DNA from 3 places in the Dendrosporobacter sp. 1207_IL3150 genome. Region 1 is predicted to be linked to each of the others. Evidence: riboswitches for the same ligand, from Rfam matches in the RefSeq annotation. Region 1 holds a riboswitch; each other region holds the start of a gene.

Region 1 (4,230 bases):
CGGCCTTTCCGTCGACAGCATATAAAAGTTCAAGAAAGGACGTTGATAAAACAACTATCCTTTCAGGTTTTTTTTCTAGTGATACTGTACGCCCGGCATCATCGGTTACTGTGAGAAATGACTTTTGGTCATTCTTTGCTGCCGGAGCTTCTGTCCGCCCACAGCCGGTCAGAATTACAACTATGAGTGTCAGACATACTGCAAGCAGCTGTTTTATCTTTTTAACTTGCATCCCACCGCCACCTCACTTCTTCCCGCAATGTTAACTCCGGCGTGATAAAATTGTTGATAAATAGTTGATTTTTTTATCATCAGTGCAGCTTAACTCACGAACCACTTCCTCGTCTGGCAGACCGCAGCGGCTGATCATTACAGCCTTATCTGCAAGATTATGACGGTTAAGCTTTTCGACTATTTCATTGTAGTTTTTATAAACTTTCATTAATACTACGTTATCAGACATATTTAAAGCCTGCTCTAATTTTTCCTCTTCGATTGTAGCAGGAATAATGCTCAAAATATTATTACCTTCCACAAGCGGATAGCCAAGCTTACTGCCAATTGCACAGAATGCAGTAACTCCAGGAATTGTTTCAATTGGGTATCCTGAGTGTTCCAGCAGCCTAAATACATAGATATAGGTACTATAAAACATTGGGTCGCCTAGTGTTAAAAAAACTACTTTTTTGCCTTCTTCTAATAATTCAAGGATGCTGCTTTTATTGCTTTCCCAAGCTTCTGTTAAAATCTCGGTATCTGAAACCATCGGGAAAACCTGGGTCATAATCTCGACATCTGGCTTCAAATAAGGGCTGGCAATAGACAGGGCTACACTTCCCTCTTTCTTTTCAGTCTTTGGCGCTATAATGACATCTGCTTGTTTGATAATTTGAATCGCTTTTAATGTTAGAAGCTCTGGATCTCCTGGCCCTACACCTACACCGTAAAAAATACCTGACATAATTACCTCCCATAATAAACAACGCTAATGCGAATTTTGTTTAATCACAACAGTTTTAGCTGAGATTAAGTCTTATTGAAATTGGAAAAACCGCAAGCGGTATTTATCCACCGCGGCTAGGAATATGCCTTATAGTAAATTTCTGCAAGGCATATTCCTAGTCGTTCAATTTATAAAAGCTGCAAGGATAAAGTAAGACTTAATTCAGAAGGAGTCTTATTCTGAATTTTAGCCGAACTTATCCAGGAACCTAGCCGCTATTTACTCCCACTTGCAAGTCAAGGGAGCGTATTAGAGCGGATTAGTTATCGGATAAAAAACCCAAAATTAAGTATACCATTAAAAACACAAAAAACCCTAGGCAGTCTCGAAAAAAATTTCGAGACTGCTGTAGGTATTTGTCTAAGGATTTATTTATCAGATGAGTGCTTTGCTTTATATAAGCCCCAAATAGCATCTCTTACGTGCTGTACGTAGATATCCTGTATCGCACTGTTCTCACCTAAGCCATGAAGATATGTGCTGACTTGGTAACCCTCAGCAATCAGCTGACTTTTCCATGAATCTTCCTCATCACCAGCCATATCATTGTTTGCATGATCTCCTGCAACAAGCATAAGCGGCATTAAAAGCACTCTTTTGACACCCTGTTCTTTTAGTCGAGTTTTTACATCATCAAAGCTCGGGGTATCACTTTCTTCAACTACTCCAACTGTTGCACTAAAACCTGCACAATCTAGCTGCTCTTGCAATTTAGCGTATGCAACATTATGTTTATGAGGTGAACCGTGCCCCATAAACACTACTGTGCGATCATTCAACTGGAGCATAGGCATTTGTTTTTTTAATGCGGCAGCCGCAATTGCGAAATCATTTGGTGTTCCATTCTGGCCATCAAACGTTAAAAGAGGACGTCCGATAGCTATCTTATTGAAAGCTTTGCCATATTTATGAACTACCGCAACAACCTTGTTTTCATATTCTTCACCAGGAGTCAAATGAGTTGTTTGAACAATAACTTCTTTATATCCTTCTTTTTGCAGTTTTGCTAAAACTTGATCTAAACTATCCACTTGAATTTTTCGTTCAGCTAATCTCTGCATTACTATTTTGGAAGTAAATGCACGGTGCACGTCATATTCCGGGAAATTTTCCTTGATTTTATTCTCCACACTTTCGATACATAACTCACGAGAATCATCGAAAGTTGTACCAAAGCTAACTACTACAATAGCTTTTTTATAATCTGCTGCCTCTACTTTTTGTGCACCAAATACTCCTATTCCTAACAACACAGTGCAGATCAATAAAATACTTAAACTTAATTTCATTGAATTTTTCATCACTTGTTCAACATCCTTCCATTTACTTATATTTTAATTTTAAAAACTTAGCCAACGACTGAAACCAAAACCTCCTCGAAATTAATTATCTAAATGAATAGTGTTGTAAAAAGGATGTCCCTTAACAGGACAGCGTCGCGTTCCCAGGCGCAACCACATCATATTATTTGAGCAATGAAAACTCAGTACGATCAATCGTATAGAGTATAAGAAAGGCATGATTTATAGCCAATCTTTTAAATCTGCCATAAACCTTAGCGATTCTTACATAATCAGGAAATCATTCATCTCCTGATTATGTAAAAAACCTCCCTTATGGGAGGTTTTTGTCCATCGAATATCAATAGAAATCCCAGCTATTGTAAATAGCTGGGAAGATGATACACATGTGTGCAAAATCCCCTTCCCCATCGCTCGTGAGTATAACGGTGATTGACATATAGGCAGTTCTCCTGGCTCTGGATCATCGCTCGCTCAAGCCTTCCCAAGACTTTTGTCTCAGTGGCATATTTTGAGTTTGCTCTCCCATTACAGTGGCGGGACCGCGCCGGCATTTAACCGAACTTCCCTATTAAGCCCTTTCGGGCACCTATACCGAAATTATTTAATTATCAAAATGACGGTTGTCATTAAGTTAATGTTAGCACTTAACCACCCTCTAGTCAATATCTGCTAGAAAATAGTTGCCCTTGTGTAACATTTATATTTAGTACTTCATAGCATACAGCATAAAAGCAAAATGTTAGCCTCAGTTAATGAAGTTGTATAGAGTTAACTTAGATAGGCGAAGCTAATTTTTTTTAGCCTAAATTGTTACCTTAAGCTAACCATGTTGTACTGAGCTAACTTAGATGTTGTTTTTCAAAAATAATTTTTACATTAGGTAATGTATAGGAGGATTATAACATGAACAGCAAGTCAGAGGTTATTGCTTTGTCATCACTAGCCGCAGGAGAATGCTGCTGGGTTGCAGCTATAGAGATACACGGACTGCTCAGGAGAAGAATTCTTGATATGGGTATGGTTCCTGGCACAACTGTAGAGTGCATCCGCCGCAGCCCTTCAGGCGATCCTATTGCTTATAAGGTTAGAGATTCGATTATTGCGCTGCGGCACGATGACGCAAGCAATATTAAAGTATTTACATCTAATAATTAGTGGGAGGGTTTAGTTGTGGTCTTTAGCACAGAAACACAGCAGCGGGTTCTCCGCGAACATTTCGGTATCGCTTCTGCAGCAAATCAGCTGATCATTGCTCTTGCCGGCAATCCAAATGTAGGGAAAAGCACAGTATTTAACGCTTTAACAGGCTTACGTCAGCATACTGGTAACTGGCCTGGTAAAACTGTTGACAACGCCCAGGGTACTTTTACCTATCAGGAGCAATCGTTCTTACTAGTTGATCTGCCTGGCACTTATTCTATCTTGGCTCATACTGTTGAAGAACAAGTAGCTCGCGACTTCATTTGCTTTGGCCGGCCGGACGTTACTCTGGTTGTGCTTGACGCTACCTGCCTGGAACGTAACCTAAATCTAGCATTGCAAATTATGGAGATTACACCGAATGTAGTTGTCTGTGTTAATTTAATGGATGAAGCCCGTAAGAAAAACATTAGAGTTAATATCAAAGCACTGGAGAAAGAGCTAGGTGTGCCTGTTGTGGCAACCGCTGCCCGAAATAGCGAAGGACTAGATGAACTCCTATCAGTACTGTACCAGTTTGCTAATGGTAAACTTAAGCCCTGTCCAAAACGAATCGACTATTCACCTGAGGTCGAAGCCGCAGTTGAAACAATTTTACCAAAAATCCAGCGGCTTATTGATCATAAATTAGATCCGCGGTGGGTTACCCTAAGATTATTAGACGGCGATCAAGGCTTTATTGAAAGCATTTCACTGCACTTGGAACTAAATCCCCTCCAGACG
Region 2 (4,230 bases), 250 kb from region 1:
AAGCATTGAAAGTGTAGAGGTCGGTATATTAGACGCTGCAGTAAAGCATCCGATGTTAGGTGAATTTAAGCCATACGCTATAATTGAGCGGTCAGATATTGAGCAGGCAATTGAAAACGAAGAGTTTTTTACAGATACTTTTGCAGCAGCCAAAAAGTTTTTGCCTAATGCTACCATAAAATTTTTGGAATAGAAGATTAAAAACCTTTGCGGAAGAGATTTCGCAAGGGTTTTTAATCTTCTTAAGGAAGCTGAGAAGGGGAGACGGTACCTTATTAACGCTGCTGGCGCTGACTTGCGCTTATAATAAGGTGCACTTTATTCAAGAACACTTACGTCACATTCAATCTATGTACTTTCTTAGCTAATTGCAGGACTATATTGCCGATCGATTATTACGCTGAAGGATAGCTAATTAATTTAGTGAAAGTATAAGTAAAATGATCGAGGCGGTGTAATGGTTGGTTAAAAAGCTATGCGGCGATTTTATTACCGGCTTTCAGTTTTTGACGCGAATTTATGTTAGTAAACACGCCGATTGGTCGCCTGAGGCATTTGGACGAAGTGTTAAGTTCTTTCCTTTGGTAGGCGGCATAATAGGCATTCTTTTGGCTGGTTTGGCTTATGGAGTACAGCAATATAAGTTTGAAGTATTTCCAATGCACTTACTAGCGGCAAGTTTGATTATAATCGAAATTGTAATCACAGGCGGCCTGCATTGCGATGGCTTTATGGATACTATAGACGGGGTTTTTTCGGGTCGTTCGCGAGAACGAATGTTGGAGATAATGAAAGATAGCCGCATTGGAGCTTTTGGAGCGATTGGGTTTAGCCTGCTGATATTACTTAAGTATTCGCTTATTTTAGACATCCCAATAGGAAAGCTGCCTGCCGCCTTATTTGTAATGCCGGTTATAGGTCGGATGGCTAGTGTTGTGGCAATAACTAAATTCCCATATGCTCGGGCCAATGGTCTTGGGAAGACTTTTTTCCAATACTCAGATAAAACTACTATTTATATAGCTGGCATATTTACGTTAGCACTATTAATTCCGCTAGGCAATACTGCACTAATTGCTGGGATAGTAGCAATTAGCTGGGCTGCTTTAGTTGCCCGCTATATCTCCAATAAATTAGGCGGCATGACTGGAGATGTATATGGCGCCATTATAGAAGTTACCGAGGTTGCTGTGTTGATGGCCTTCGTATTTTAATTAAAAAGTTAGTATGTCGATCTAGAAATAGCATTTTTTTTACTTTACGCTTCAACATCTTGCTAACCCGCATTTACTGATAGGAAATCACATAATATGGTAGAAATAGAAAAATAAACAACTTAATATACTGCCACCAAACAGGTGCCTCTTTTAAACCAAGAGGAGAATAGGGAAGTACGGAAGGGCTATAGCCCTTAAACGACGCGGTCGCGCCACTGTAATCGGGGAAGTCTTCTGCATATGCCACCGGGCTGCCGGGAAGGCGCAGGAGACTCAAGATCCGTAAGCCAGGAGACCTGCCTGTTTTGGCTGACATTTTACCTCCGCGCAAGGGGTAATGCCAGAAGGATAGGGTTTTTAAATTTTAAATACCTAGCCTTTTTGGGCTAGGTATTTATTTTTGTGGGGATGATTTTTTGAACCGCAGAGTACGCGGAGTACGCAGAGGGTTATCGGAGGAATTGGTCGAGATATTATCGCGCATGAATTTTATAACCTACACTTGCGTCCACTCTGCGACCTCTGCGTACTCTGTGGTTAACACATAAGAATATTAAAAACTAAAATAGAGGGGGATATTTTTATGGATTACGAAGCAGCAGTGAACGACTTAATTGATGGTGCGGCTAAACCGCCGAACAGTCTTGGACTCTTAGAAAAGTATTTTCGGAAGATACTTTTGGCTTGGGAAACTAAGCATTCAGAAGTACGCCCGCATCACGTGATTTTTGCGGCTGATAATGGGGTTGTTGATGAGGGGGTAGTTGCTTACCCGCCGGTGATAACCTACTTGCAAGCACAGAATATGGTTGATGGGCGAGCGACGATAAGCTGCTTCTGTCGCAGTAATGGTATTCCATATACTGTTGTTGACGTTGGCATTAATAACAGCGTTGCTGTAGGTATCGATAAGAAAGTTGCTTTAGGAAGTAAGAACTTTATGAAGCAAGAAGCTATGAGTAACGAGGAATTTTACTTAGCGTGGAAGGCTGGGCAAGATATAGTAGAAGAATTGGTTAGCAAGCAGGGCTGCAATTTACTGTCGTTCGGTGAAATGGGAATCGGGAATACCACAACCTCGTCTGCGGTACTTCATGCTTTGACAGGGATGTTTCCAGAATTTTTAGTTGGTTATGGGGCTAGCCCGGCAAACAATGATTTGCTCAAGCGAAAACGTTTAGTTGTAAGTAAAGGTGTTGAACGTCACAAAGCTGCGATGCAAGGAGTCGAGGATATTTTAAGGTGTGTAGGCGGTTTTGACATTGTAGCGATTTGTGCAGGTATGCTTGAATGTGCGCAGCGTAAAACTCCGTTCGTCATCGACGGCTTTATAACTGCAGTGGCTTATGCTTGTGCTGCGAAGCTTAACAGTGATATTGAAAAGTACGCTATACCGTCGCATATGTCTAAAGAGCCTGGTATGGCGTATGCACTGCTGCTAGGAAATATCCTAGCCGATGATGTAATTATTCGCGGTAATATGGCGTTAGGCGAAGGTACAGGGGCTGTATTAATGGTATCTATTCTTAAAACCACTGCATATACGCTTCTTAACATGGCTAGGTTGTCAGATTTCGACCTGAATGTTGCAGGTGAGCCGCAGGTAGCCATATAGCTAGCATTGATGGTAGTGTTTCGAGAGTTTCGTAAAAGTTAATTGCTCTGAAATAACAATATCTTGTCATTTGCAGGAAAAATTTTATATTTAATCCAAATAATACCCTATGAGAAAATTCCTACAATTCGGTGAACTTTAATTCATAGGGGGAACCTTTGTGCAAGGTTATAATCGCTTTACTCTTGGTGAAATTGTAAATACTCAGGTATTGCAGGAGATACAAGATAAGTTCTCAGAAGCAACAGGGTTAGCTGCTGTTATAGTTGATGTTGAAGGGATGCCTGTTACTAAACCTAGTAATTTTACGGAATTTTGTCAATATATTAGGTCCGATTTTGAAGGTCTTGCTCGCTGTATGGCTTGTGATGACCGAGGGGGCAGAAAGGCTTTACAAAGCCGGCGGCCCTATGTATATCATTGCCATGCTGGTTTAACTGATTTAGCAGCACCAATTATTGTTCAGAATCAATATGTTGGGGCCTTATTAGCCGGTCAAGTTGTTTCACCTCAGGAAGACTATGATACCAAAGGTGAGATGTATAAGCTGACAGCTTCTCTTAAGCGGGATAATGATAAGCTTAGTGAACTATTTGATAAAGTCGATATAATCCAGGGGGCCAGGCTTAAAGCTGCTGCAGATTTAATTTATATAATGTCTAACTACATTGTCGAAATTGGGGTTGCTAACATTGTCCAGAAGCAGCTTATGGATGAAATTAGGGCTAAAGCCGAGTTAGAAAACCTGCTCAGGGCAACAGAATTAAAGGCTTTGCAGTCCCAGGTTAATCCGCACTTTCTCTTTAATACCTTAAATACAATTGCCAGACTTGCTTTATTGGAAGGTGCGAGCCGAACACAAGAGATCGTTTATGCGCTGTCCGATTTACTTCGTAATAATCTTCGTGATATTGAAGAGCTGCGAACCCTTGAGGAAGAAGTTAAATCGATAAGTGACTATCTGACAATCCAAAGGGCACGCTTTGGTGATAGAATAAATGCCAAAGTTAATGTAGACTCTCAAGTTTTGGATGTACACATACCGGCACTGACATTGCAGCCGATAGTTGAAAATGCAATAATCCATGGACTTGAGCCCAAAAAGGATGGGGGAGAAATCCACATAAGTGCAAGCAACGATGAAGGTTACTTAATGCTGGTTGTCAGCGATACTGGAATAGGGCTGTCACAAGAGCGAATAAATTCAATTTTCCGTTCGGAAAAAAGGAAACATACAAAGGGGCAGACAACAGGCCTAGGAATTATTAACGTACACAAGCGAATTCAGCATCATTTTGGCAGCGAATATGGTCTAAGGATGGAAAGTGAAATGGGTAAAGGAACCAGTATCTATATTAGGCTTCCGCTTTGCCAGTCTTAGTATAATGCCAAAGGAGA
Region 3 (4,230 bases), on a different contig from region 1:
TCGGATTCTTGAAACCTGTACCCCAAAAGCTTCTACTGTAAAGTTATCTTTTGCCTGAACAGTTTGCAGTGCTTTATATAAAGTCTCAACCGTTACAGCTGTAATTATCATTCGTCCACCGATTTTTAGTAAATTGTTGGCCGCCTCTATTATCTCTTCTAGCTTGCCGCCGCTTCCTCCAACGAAAACAACATCACAAAGAGGAATATTAACTAAGACATCAGGAGCATTCCCCTCAATGACAGCAATATTAGAAACGCCGAACTTATCGCAGTTAGCTCTAATTAGGCTTACTCCTTCAGCTTCTCTTTCAACTGCAAATACTTTACCCTCAGGAGCAAGCAGGGCTGCTTCAACTGACAAAGAGCCTGTGCCAGCCCCAATATCTAAAACTACGTCGGTTGACTTGATTTTTGCTTTTGCCAGCGCTAATATCCGCACCTCGCACTTTGTCATGGGAATATTACCGCGTATAAATTTTTCATCATCTATGCCAATAAAATGTGTCATGCTTTCACCACCATTACGCAATGCGAAAATCCCTCAATAAGACTAGCATTGGTGAGATTTGCACTGATGATCTCTTCGCTTTCATAAGATAGGTTTGCACAAATCCACACCAGACTCTCTGGCGGCCAGCCAATATTCATAAGGCGTGTCGCAATAGTTTTTGGATTGTTTATACTATCAGTTAAAATTCCGAGTTTTCTCCCTGGCTTGTACTCTAGCTTTTCGGCATCCGGTTCACGACCGTGCATACTTACTAAAGCAGCATCTTGCCAAGGCAGCGCAAGCTTGGCAAATGCAAGCTGAAACGAGCTGATGCCTGGTATTACTGTTAATTGGTTTTGTGAAAACCTTCCCCTTAGTGCACTCAGCAAGCTGTAATATCCTGGATCACCCGAGACAAGGACAACAACATCAGATGTACTAGATTTCATTTCAATGAAATCTAGTACATCTGCTATATCACTTTGGATTGCTTTTTTTACACAATCATGAGTAGCTAATGTGTCAAGAGCACGTTTACTGCCAACGATAACTTTGGCAGAATCAATAGTACGTTTCGCAATAGGAAGCAAATAGTCGGGAGACCCAGGTCCGATACCGACGACTACTATTTTATATTCCATCCCAGAGTTCCTCCTATTTCAATTGCAGAGCTGTCATAACCCAAAATATCACCTTTTAATGTTACAATAGCTGTTCCAACTGTTAAATCTCCAAATACGTAACGCATCGCACGCTCACTTGCGCGCTTTGCCAAGGTATCATAAACCGACACCATCTTATAGTGCTCGATTATCGGTAAGGCTGCTTCAGTAGTAGTACAAGCTAGAATTTCCTGCAGCGCTGACTGCGGTGCACCTGCTGCCCCCATGTACGCAGCTAGTGTTTCCAGCCTGGCGTCAGCCATGCGATTATGTGTATGGAAGATACCAGCTGCAACTTTAACAAGTTTACCTAGATGACCAAACAGTAAAACATTCTTAATTTTTTGGTTGACACAGTTTTCTAACATATGTCCAATGAAATTACTTGTTTGTATGACTGCCTCGGCAGGCAGAGAGAACTTGTTAATTGCTATATCTTGACCAATCTTACCGGGGACTAGAACTAATGTGTCATATCCTTGGGCTTTAGCCACACTAATTTGCGGAGTTAATGAATTTTTGAAGGCCTCTTCAGACATTGGCTCAACTATACCTGTAGTTCCGATAATAGAAAGACCGCCAATTATGCCAAGTGTTGAATTTAAAGTTCGCTTAGCAAGTGTCTCGCCGGCGGGGATGGATATAACAGCTTCTGCCCCGCAATCTATGGGCAGCACTTCTCGTAAAGCATTGGTAATCATAAAATGCGGTCCTGGATTAATTGCAGGTTGGCCAACAGCGACAGCTAATCCAGGCTTGGTAACAACACCAACACCTTTGCCGGCTTTAATTGTAATTTCTTGTGTCGAAGTTATTCTAACATCAGCTTCAACAGCTGTTCCGTTAGTAATATCGGGATCATCGCCTGAATCTTTAATAACTCTGGCAAAACCACCGGTATCTTTTTTAAAGCTGCTAGCAATTGGTACACATATTAATTTGCCTTGAGGAGAAAGCACTTCGACTATGTTTGGAAACTGCCCATAATGTGCTAACACTGCAGCTTTAGCGGCGGCGGCAGCACAACTACCAGTAGTAAAGCCTGAGCGTAATTTTTTTGACAAACTAAAAAACCCCCTATAGTCAGGGGGTATTAAAATAAACAATACATAAGCACTGCTTAGAATATTACCCACCTGCCTATCATCCGTAGGTCGTTTCACTCCTATTCGGAGTTATGACGGTGTGTGTTAAAACAGGCAGGTCTCCTGGCTTGAATCATCGCATGTCTGCACCTTCCCAGGTTACCCCAGTGGCATAAAGCTGACATACTCAACAAATACAGTGGCGGGACCGCGCCGGTATCACACCGGACTTCCCTTTTAAGCAGTTGCACCTGTTTCCTCTTCTATTTCATTTAACATTTATAAGTCAAATAAATAATAACTATAGTATATTCCATAAATTGCATTAAGTTCCTGCTAAAACAACAAAAATCAGTAAAATTTTTCATTATCGCTTACCGATTTCAACACTCGAAGCGACTTATTTTTAATGCAGTCGACATCATGTAGGATTTTCCCGTAAAATATGTAGGATTTTTTATAAAAAAAAGAAAGGATTTTTCCAACTTATTCAGAATAGTTATTTAGTATTGATTGGTCTAATATATGACCAATATGTGAACAAGGGAGTGGAAATATGAAAAAAGTAAGTGATAACTGGCAATCAGCATTTCCTGCCGGAAAAGTTGGTCCGCAATTTTGGGCTGCATTTGAAGAAAATGCTAAGAATGCTAGTACCGAGATTTTTAAAGTAAAAACAGCTGCAGAAGCAAAAGAAATCGTTACTAACCTAGCGAAATTCACTAATGCTAAAAAAGTTGTTGCGGTTAATAGTGCAATGCAAGAAGCTGCAAATATTAATGAAGAACTAAAAGCACTCGGTATAGCAGTATATAATGATAAGTTTGATATAGCCGAGCATGCGGAAAGTGCTGATATTGGTATTTCAACAGTGGAATTTGCTATAGGTGAGTCCGGAAGTCTTTGTATGGACGGGTTTTCATACGAAGCTCGTGTTGTAACTATGCTTCCGCCGATACATATTGCTTTCATGAACGCTAATAACATCGTACCTGGAATTTCCGAAGCTTTTGAAGTGATTTCTAAAGTATATGACGATGGCTATGTAAGCTTTATTACAGGCCCAAGCCGTACAGCCGATATCGAACGTGTTTTAACTATTGGTGTTCATGGACCAAGCCGTTTAATTTTAATTGCTGTTGATGAAGATATCAACGGAGGTGTGAAATAATGGAAAATACTAATCGTGATATAAAAAGAGAAATAAATGAAAAATTAAATGACCAGGTATTACGTGGAGCTTTAGGACGATTTGCAACAGCATATCCTATCGCACGTGCTAAAGCATATGAAAATGTCGAAGACGTTGATGCTTTACGTGAACAGTTTAGACAAATGAAAATCGAAACTGTTAATAATATTGATGCGGTTGCAGATCAGTTTGAAGCATCCGTAATTAAACGGGGCGGTAAAGTTTTCCGTGCTAAAGACGGAGACGCTCTAAAAGAATACTTAATTGATTTATGCAAAAAAGCTAATGTAAAACGCATCGTAAAGTCCAAGTCTATGGCATCCGAAGAAATTCATCTAAATCATGCTTTAGAAGAAGCCGGACTTCATGTTAAAGAAACAGATTTAGGCGAATGGATTATCTCCCTTGCCGGACACAAACCATCTCATATGGTTATGCCTGCGATTCACTTAAATAAAGAACAAATTGCTGAATATTTCTCAAAAGAACTACAGCAGGAAATTCCAACAGATATTCCTTTCATGGTACAGGCTGCCCGTAAAGCGCTCCGTACTGAGTTCTTAACTGCTGACATGGGTATCTCAGGCGCTAACTTCGGCATTGCTGAAAACGGTGCTATCGGTCTAGTAACAAATGAAGGTAATGCACGCTTAGTTACTACCCTTCCTCGCGTCCATGTTGTAATTATTGGTTATGAGAAACTTATTCCAACAATTAAAGATGCTGCTCCTATTCTCCGGACATTACCTCGTAACGCAACAGGTCAGCGTATGACTAGTTATATGACAATGACTACTGG

Evidence for each region. Region 1 has a riboswitch for cobalamin ahead of V6C17_RS06005 (sirohydrochlorin cobaltochelatase). Riboswitches for the same ligand answer to the same signal wherever they lie in the genome.
Region 2: another riboswitch for cobalamin. It lies ahead of V6C17_RS07215 (nicotinate-nucleotide--dimethylbenzimidazole phosphoribosyltransferase); the one in region 1 lies ahead of V6C17_RS06005 (sirohydrochlorin cobaltochelatase).
Region 3: another riboswitch for cobalamin. It lies ahead of cbiD (cobalt-precorrin-5B (C(1))-methyltransferase CbiD); the one in region 1 lies ahead of V6C17_RS06005 (sirohydrochlorin cobaltochelatase).

What each region holds. Positions count from the first base shown of each region.
Region 1 covers NZ_JBAIYU010000010.1:531,954-536,183, forward strand. The annotation lists gene V6C17_RS05995 (ABC transporter substrate-binding protein) at 1-232, opposite strand, end outside; gene cobI (precorrin-2 C(20)-methyltransferase) at 263-961, opposite strand; gene V6C17_RS06005 (sirohydrochlorin cobaltochelatase) at 1,372-2,304, opposite strand; cobalamin riboswitch at 2,730-2,912, opposite strand; gene V6C17_RS06010 (FeoA family protein) at 3,211-3,462, shown strand; gene V6C17_RS06015 (FeoB small GTPase domain-containing protein) at 3,478-4,230, shown strand, end outside.
Region 2 covers NZ_JBAIYU010000010.1:778,763-782,992, reverse strand. The annotation lists gene V6C17_RS07225 (hypothetical protein) at 1-193, shown strand, start outside; gene cobS (adenosylcobinamide-GDP ribazoletransferase) at 462-1,214, shown strand; cobalamin riboswitch at 1,340-1,535, shown strand; gene V6C17_RS07215 (nicotinate-nucleotide--dimethylbenzimidazole phosphoribosyltransferase) at 1,801-2,832, shown strand; gene V6C17_RS07210 (sensor histidine kinase) at 2,993-4,213, shown strand.
Region 3 covers NZ_JBAIYU010000011.1:55,092-59,321, forward strand. The annotation lists gene cbiT (precorrin-6Y C5,15-methyltransferase (decarboxylating) subunit CbiT) at 1-510, opposite strand, end outside; gene cbiE (precorrin-6y C5,15-methyltransferase (decarboxylating) subunit CbiE) at 507-1,133, opposite strand; gene cbiD (cobalt-precorrin-5B (C(1))-methyltransferase CbiD) at 1,118-2,218, opposite strand; cobalamin riboswitch at 2,336-2,509, opposite strand; gene V6C17_RS07935 (LutC/YkgG family protein) at 2,796-3,410, shown strand; gene ldhH (L-lactate dehydrogenase (quinone) large subunit LdhH) at 3,410-4,230, shown strand, end outside.